2 linked regions of the Marinomonas mediterranea MMB-1 genome follow. Each later gene encodes a partner of the first gene's protein in a complex. Links are inferred from orthologs where the notes say so. Each region holds a gene or a part of one and is shown on either strand. Other genes may lie near its edges. The genes, in order: groL and metK.

What was found.
Region 2: the proteins of groL (region 1) and metK are in contact, whole or in part, in a cryo-EM structure (PDB 8P4O), measured with the Escherichia coli proteins. The link is inferred for Marinomonas mediterranea MMB-1 from one-to-one orthologs.

The regions. Positions count from the first base shown.
Region 1 is NC_015276.1:2,263,566-2,266,855, forward strand. What follows is about bases 174-3,133. They hold groL (chaperonin GroEL), read left to right. Parts: upstream 174-814; coding sequence 815-2,452; downstream 2,453-3,133. Other genes in these bases: MARME_RS10385 (FxsA family protein), read left to right, coding at 174-348; MARME_RS10390 (co-chaperone GroES), read left to right, coding at 473-763; MARME_RS10400 (EAL domain-containing protein), read left to right, coding at 2,644-3,133. In the rest of the region: more of MARME_RS10385, read left to right, coding at 1-173; more of MARME_RS10400, read left to right, coding at 3,134-3,290.
Region 2 is NC_015276.1:4,438,679-4,441,861, reverse strand. Bases 185-3,037 are described here. They hold metK (methionine adenosyltransferase), read right to left. Parts: upstream 2,267-3,037; coding sequence 1,103-2,266; downstream 185-1,102. Other genes in these bases: tkt (transketolase), read left to right, coding at 2,963-3,037; MARME_RS20195 (16S rRNA (uracil(1498)-N(3))-methyltransferase), read right to left, coding at 319-1,050. Also shown: MARME_RS20200 (TolC family outer membrane protein), read right to left, coding at 1-155; more of tkt, read left to right, coding at 3,038-3,183. UniProt on the Escherichia coli protein: Catalyzes the formation of S-adenosylmethionine (AdoMet) from methionine and ATP.

The sequences.
Region 1 (3,290 bases):
GTCTCGTTGATACGAAAGCAAGGTATAGATGCTGCGTTTAAGGCTCAAGAGAAGCTTCAGCGGGGCGAAATTCCGGCAGTGGAAATTGCGGAAGGTTTTATGTTGGCGTTTGCTGGGCTTTGCTTGCTGATACCAGGCTTTGTGACCGATGCGATAGGGGCGTTGATGCTTATCTCCCCATTACGTAAAGTGGTTGCTTCTGGGATCGCCTTGAATTTTCTCAAGAATAGAATGAACATGCGCTCCGCATGGGATCATTCCCCTTTTGATGCTCAGGCTTCAAAATCCGAGACGCCGATCGACGGCGAATATTCAAAAGAAGAAAACGACTTTATCGAAAAAAAGTAACGCTTTAGGGTTGAAATGTGTTTTCTCGACCACATTAAAAAGTCGATACAGAATCCTACTATGAAAAGTAGGGCAGTCCGGCCAGGGGATTCCTGGTATTGATTAATTTTGGAGATTAAGATCAATGAATATTCGTCCTTTGCACGATCGTGTTGTTGTTCGCCGTAAAGAAGAAGAGACAACAACCGCATCTGGTATCGTTTTGCCTGGATCAGCTACAGAAAAGCCTACACAAGGTGAGGTCCTAGCTGTCGGCACGGGTCGTATTCAATCAAACGGTGACGTGCGCGAGCTAGCTGTTAAGACTGGAGATACTGTGTTGTTCGGTCAGTACTCTGGTCAAACTGTTAAAATTGACGGTGAAGAACTGCTTATTATGAAAGAAGAAGAGATCTACGGCATCGTTGAAGCCTAATCTCCAACCGTTTTGATAACATAACGAAATTCACAATTTAGGATAAAGAAAATGGCTGCTAAAGAAGTAAAATTTTCAGATAGCGCGCGTCAGAAAATGCTACAAGGCGTTAACGTTCTAGCGGACGCAGTAAAAGTTACTCTAGGACCTAAAGGTCGTAACGTTGTAATCGAAAAATCGTTTGGTGCTCCACTAGTAACCAAAGATGGCGTGTCTGTGGCGAAAGAAATCGAATTAGAAGATAAATTCGAAAACATGGGCGCTCAAATGGTTAAAGAAGTGTCATCACAAGCAAATGATGTTGCTGGTGATGGTACGACAACAGCAACTGTTTTGGCTCAATCATTTGTGACTGAAGGCCTAAAAGCGGTAGCGGCGGGTCGTAACCCAATGGACCTTAAGCGTGGTATTGATAAGGCGACTACGGCTGTTGTTGCAGAGATTGCAGCGCTTTCAACGCCTTGTTCTGACAATCGTGCTGTAGAGCAAGTTGGTACTATCTCTGCAAACTCTGATGAAACCGTTGGTAAGCTAATTGCTGAAGCAATGGAGCGCGTTGGTAAAGAAGGCGTTATCACTGTTGAGGAAGGTTCTGGCTTCGAAGATGAGCTAGACGTTGTAGAAGGTATGCAGTTTGACCGTGGTTACCTTTCTCCTTACTTCATCAACAATCAAGAAACGATGAGCGCTGAACTTGAAAATCCGTTCATCCTTCTTGTTGATAAGAAAATCTCAAACATCCGCGATTTACTACCTACGCTAGAAGCTGTTGCTAAGTCTTCTCGTCCTCTTCTTATTGTTGCAGAAGACGTAGAAGGTGAAGCATTGGCGACATTGGTTGTTAATAGCATGCGCGGCATCGTGAAAGTTGCGGCAACTAAAGCGCCTGGTTTTGGTGATCGTCGTAAAGCGATGCTAGAAGATATCGCTATTCTTACAGGTGCGACAGTGATCTCTGAAGAGGTAGGTCTGTCTCTAGAAGGAACAACGGTTGATCAGTTGGGTACCGCTAAACGCGTTACACTAACAAAAGAAAATACGACTGTAGTGGATGGCGCAGGTGATGCAGCTAACATTCAAGGTCGTGTAGAGCAAATTCGTGCTGAAATTGCGAATTCATCTTCTGATTACGACAAAGAAAAGCTTCAAGAGCGTGTTGCTAAGCTTGCTGGCGGTGTTGCAGTAATCAAAATTGGTGCGCCGACTGAAGTGGCAATGAAAGAGAAGAAAGCGCGTGTAGATGACGCTCTTCATGCAACTCGTGCTGCCGTTGAAGAAGGTGTTGTTGCTGGTGGTGGTGTAGCGCTAGTACGTGCATTGTCTAAAGTCGCTTCTCTAGAAGGTAGCAACGAAGATCAGAAAGTAGGTATTGATCTAGCGTTGCGCGCAATGGAATCTCCAATGCGTCAAATCGTATCAAACGCGGGTGACGAAGCGTCTGTTGTCGTAGATAAAGTTAAGCAGGGTGAAGGTAACTTCGGTTACAACGCTGCAACTGGCGAATATGGCGATATGATTGAAATGGGTATTCTTGATCCAGCAAAAGTAACGCGTTCAGCGTTGCAAGCTGCAGCGTCTGTTGCCGGTCTTATGATCACAACTGAAGCAATGATCGCTGAAATCCCAAAAGATGATGCTCCTGCTATGCCTGATATGGGCGGCATGGGCGGCATGGGCGGCATGATGTAACCCACGCTAGTCTTTATAGAGGGCCATCAGATTTACTCTGATGGCCTTTTTTTATGCTTTGAGATTGCTTTTTGCTAATCGTTATTATTAGTTTTGGTTAGGATTCAGAAAACTATTTTTTAGTTTGTGATAATCATTTACAATTGTAAGGTTTTGTTTTTATTAGAGGTCTTATGGTGAGTCAGTTGTCCATGACAGGATTGTCACAATCTATATTAATCGACATTGTTCAAAAGCAGCGTTATGGAGTTGAGTATCAACCGATTGTTTCACTTGCTACTGGTGATACATTTGGATATGAAGCGTTGTCACGCTTTTTTGATCAAAGTGGAAATGCTGTCCGCCCTGATTTTGTCTATGCCGCTCTCCACGATAACCCTATCACTCTGTTTCAAGTTGAATATGCCCAGAAAAAAATTCAACTAGCAAACGCAGATTCGGGGAAAATGTTGTTTGTAAACCTTGACCAAGATGCTTTTTTTGCTGCTGGCACGGATGCGCTTAATTGCCCTTTTATGCATCTCGCTAAGGAATATGGCAGGGAGCGAGTGGTGATTGAGCTAATTGAAAACTCGGAGGTTAACGACGCGCTAATGAGTCTCACCATGATAGAAGCGTTTTCTGCATTAGGAATTGGGACGGCAATCGATGATTTATGTAACCCAAAGTCAATGATTTCAATTTCAGTTATGCAGTTGGTTGATTGGGTGAAGCTTGATAAACATGTTGTAAGTATGAAGCATGACAAAAATTTTATGCTGTTTGTTGAGAAGATGATTGAATTTGCTAGGTTAACCAATAAAAACATAATTTTAGAAGGCGTAGAGAATCAAGATGA
Region 2 (3,183 bases), 2.2 Mb from region 1 along the record:
CCTTCCCTGTAGGACGATACGGCTTGCCGCACTTCGGGGCTATTTTCGATGGCTATGTAGGTAGCTTCCTCAAGCGAAATCGCACTGGCATTCGCACTAAGCGATGCTAGAGTTATAGTGCACGCACTAGAGAGCAGTAATCTTTTTAGCAGCATATTACACCTGTATCCAAATTGAACCGCCTTTATAGTCTTCCTAACCATAAAGTATGCAAGACAGTGTTGGCTATCTCACAAGATTTTTAATAGGTATTCGTCTTACTCTTATTATGGCGTTAAATGACACAAACTTAGCGTAAATATTTGTTGCTATTGTTGGCTAAAGGTCGCCCCACATGAGGTTTAATGTAGTCAGGGCGACAACTGGGGCCGTTTCTGTTCTTAAGACTCTTGGGCCAAGTGCGATGGATTGAAAGCCAAATAAACTTGCTTTTTCTACTTCTATATCCGTCAAACCGCCCTCAGGCCCGATTAATAAAGCAATGCTGTTTTCGGGTGGTCGTTCGAAATCGTGAATAGGTTTGGCGCTATGATGATGCAGTGTAATCTTTAACATTTCGTTACACTTTTCTACCCAATCTAACAAGTTAATGGGCTCCAGTATCTTGGGTACAACACCTCGACCACATTGTTCTGCCGCACTTATTGCAACTTGTTGCCAATGCTTTAGTCGTTTTTCCATTCGATCCTCTTGAAGCTTCACTTCACAGCGTTCACTAAAGAGTGGCTGTATCCGAAATACTCCAGACTCAACCGCTTTTTGAATGGCATAATCCATGCGTTCGCCACGGGAGAGAGATTGACCAATGGTCACTTTTAGTGGGGATTCGTTTTCTAGTACTCGATAAGTGGTTAACTGAGCACTCGCAGCTCTTTTTTGGACATTATAGAGGGTTGCGTCGTATTCACCTCCATCGCCATTAAATAATATGATGGCGTGCCCTTCTTTTAATCGAAGTACTTTGCAGCAATGTTGAAAGGCCGAGTCCGGCAAAATGATCTCGGTGTGTTCAGTTAAATCAATGTCGACATAAATTCGCGGTATACGCATATAAAAAAAGCCCTCTCACGTGAGAAGGCTTTTATAACGGAATTAAAGAGAATTATAAACCTGCAGATGTGCGTAATGCAGCTGCTTTGTCCGTTTTCTCCCAAGTGAAGTTGTCACCCGTGCGACCAAAGTGGCCGTAAGCAGCGGTTGGCAGGTAGATTGGTCGTTTTAAATCAAGCATCTCGATTAATCCAGCAGGACGCAGATCAAAGTGCTCGCGTACTAGCTCAATAATTTGAAGGTCGCTGATTTTTCCAGTGCCAAATGTATTAATGCTGATCGAAGTCGGCTCAGAAACGCCGATCGCGTAGGACACTTGAATCTCGCACTTGTCGGCCAAGCCTGCAGCAACGATGTTTTTCGCTACATAGCGTCCGGCGTAAGCGGCTGAGCGGTCTACTTTTGATGGATCTTTACCGGAGAATGCTCCGCCACCATGTCGAGCCATGCCGCCGTAAGTGTCAACAATGATTTTACGGCCAGTTAGTCCACAATCGCCTACAGGGCCACCAATGATAAATTGACCTGTTGGGTTAATGAAATACTTCGTCTCTTTCGATAACCATTCTTCAGGAAGAACAGGTTTAATGATTTCTTCTAGTACCGCTTCTCTTAAGTCAGCTTGTTTTACGGCCGCGCTGTGTTGCGTTGACAGGACAACGGCGTCGATAGCGCAAGGTTTGCCGTTTTCGTCATAGCGGAATGTCACCTGACTTTTTGCATCTGGGCGTAAGAAATCCAATTTGCCATTCTTACGTACTTCAGCTTGGCGCTCTACAAGGCGGTGAGCGTATGTGATTGGGGCTGGCATAAGAACGTCTGTTTCATTGGTAGCGAAACCAAACATTAACCCTTGGTCGCCTGCGCCAAGTTCTTTTTCATTTGCTTCGTCTACGCCGACAGCGATGTCTGCTGATTGTTTGCCGATGGCATTCATAACCGCACAAGATTCCCAATCAAATCCCATGTCGGAGCTGTTATAGCCGATTTCGCGGATGACGCCGCGTGCAATTTCTTCTATATCAACCCAAGCGTTGGTGCGTACTTCACCAGCGACTAAAACCATGCCGGTTTTTACGAGTGTCTCGCATGCAACGCGTGCATTGCTATCTTCCGCTAGGATAGCGTCAAGGATGGCATCAGAAACTTGGTCTGCGATTTTGTCTGGGTGACCTTCGGAAACAGATTCTGATGTAAATAAAGAGTAGTCTGACATGTTCAGTGCCTCTATCGAATAAGATAAAAAAGCGCCAAACAGGCATAAAAAAACCCGCTTAGCATGAGTGTAGCTAAACAGGCATTCTGCTGCTTCTGTTTAGCTGATTTTATATAGCGTCCGCAAGCCGAAACAAATCGACGCTGTAAGACGAATTTTGAATTAAATTTGCCCAACATTCAAGTGTTTTCTAAGAATGATTGTTATTTACGTGAGGTTTGTGAGATCCATAGCTTCTAGGGAAGGTATGAACAAGTCCACTGGCTTCAGCGTGTGGATAACTCTTCTTTATTCGAGGCAAGTTTCGCTGTCCAATATTGAGCATATTGGCAAGAAAGTTAACAAAGAATTAAAGAAAGCTTAGCCCACGCCCATTGGGTCTTTCAGAGAAAAAGCCTATCTTCGTTAAGAGTGATTGAAAGGTATTAACATTCCTGCTCACTCTCGCCTTAATAAGCTGTTTCTCTGATAAGACTGAAGCTCATAAGACTTATTCGTACCTTCCCTAGATAGCCCACTGCGTCGTAAGTCTAAAATTTAGAGCAATAATTATTCGAATGTTGGCATTATAGGGAGGGATTTTAATGACTTTTTTGCTACCATGGTGCCTATAAAAGCAATGCGTAACCACTATCTTAAAAAATAGGGCTCTAGAGCCTCAATATTCTTCGTCAAGTAACTAGGAGTAGAATAAAAATGCCTTCTCGTAAAGAACTCGCTAATGCCATACGTGTTCTCAGCATGGACGCTGTACAGAAAGCCAAATCAGGGCACCCTGGCGCACCGCTGGGTATGGCTGATATTGCAGAAGTTCTGTGGAATGACTTTCTAAAGCATAACCCAGTCAATGCAAAATGGGCTGATCGTGACCGTTTCGTCTTGTCAAATGGCCATGGTTCAATGCTTATTTATTCTCT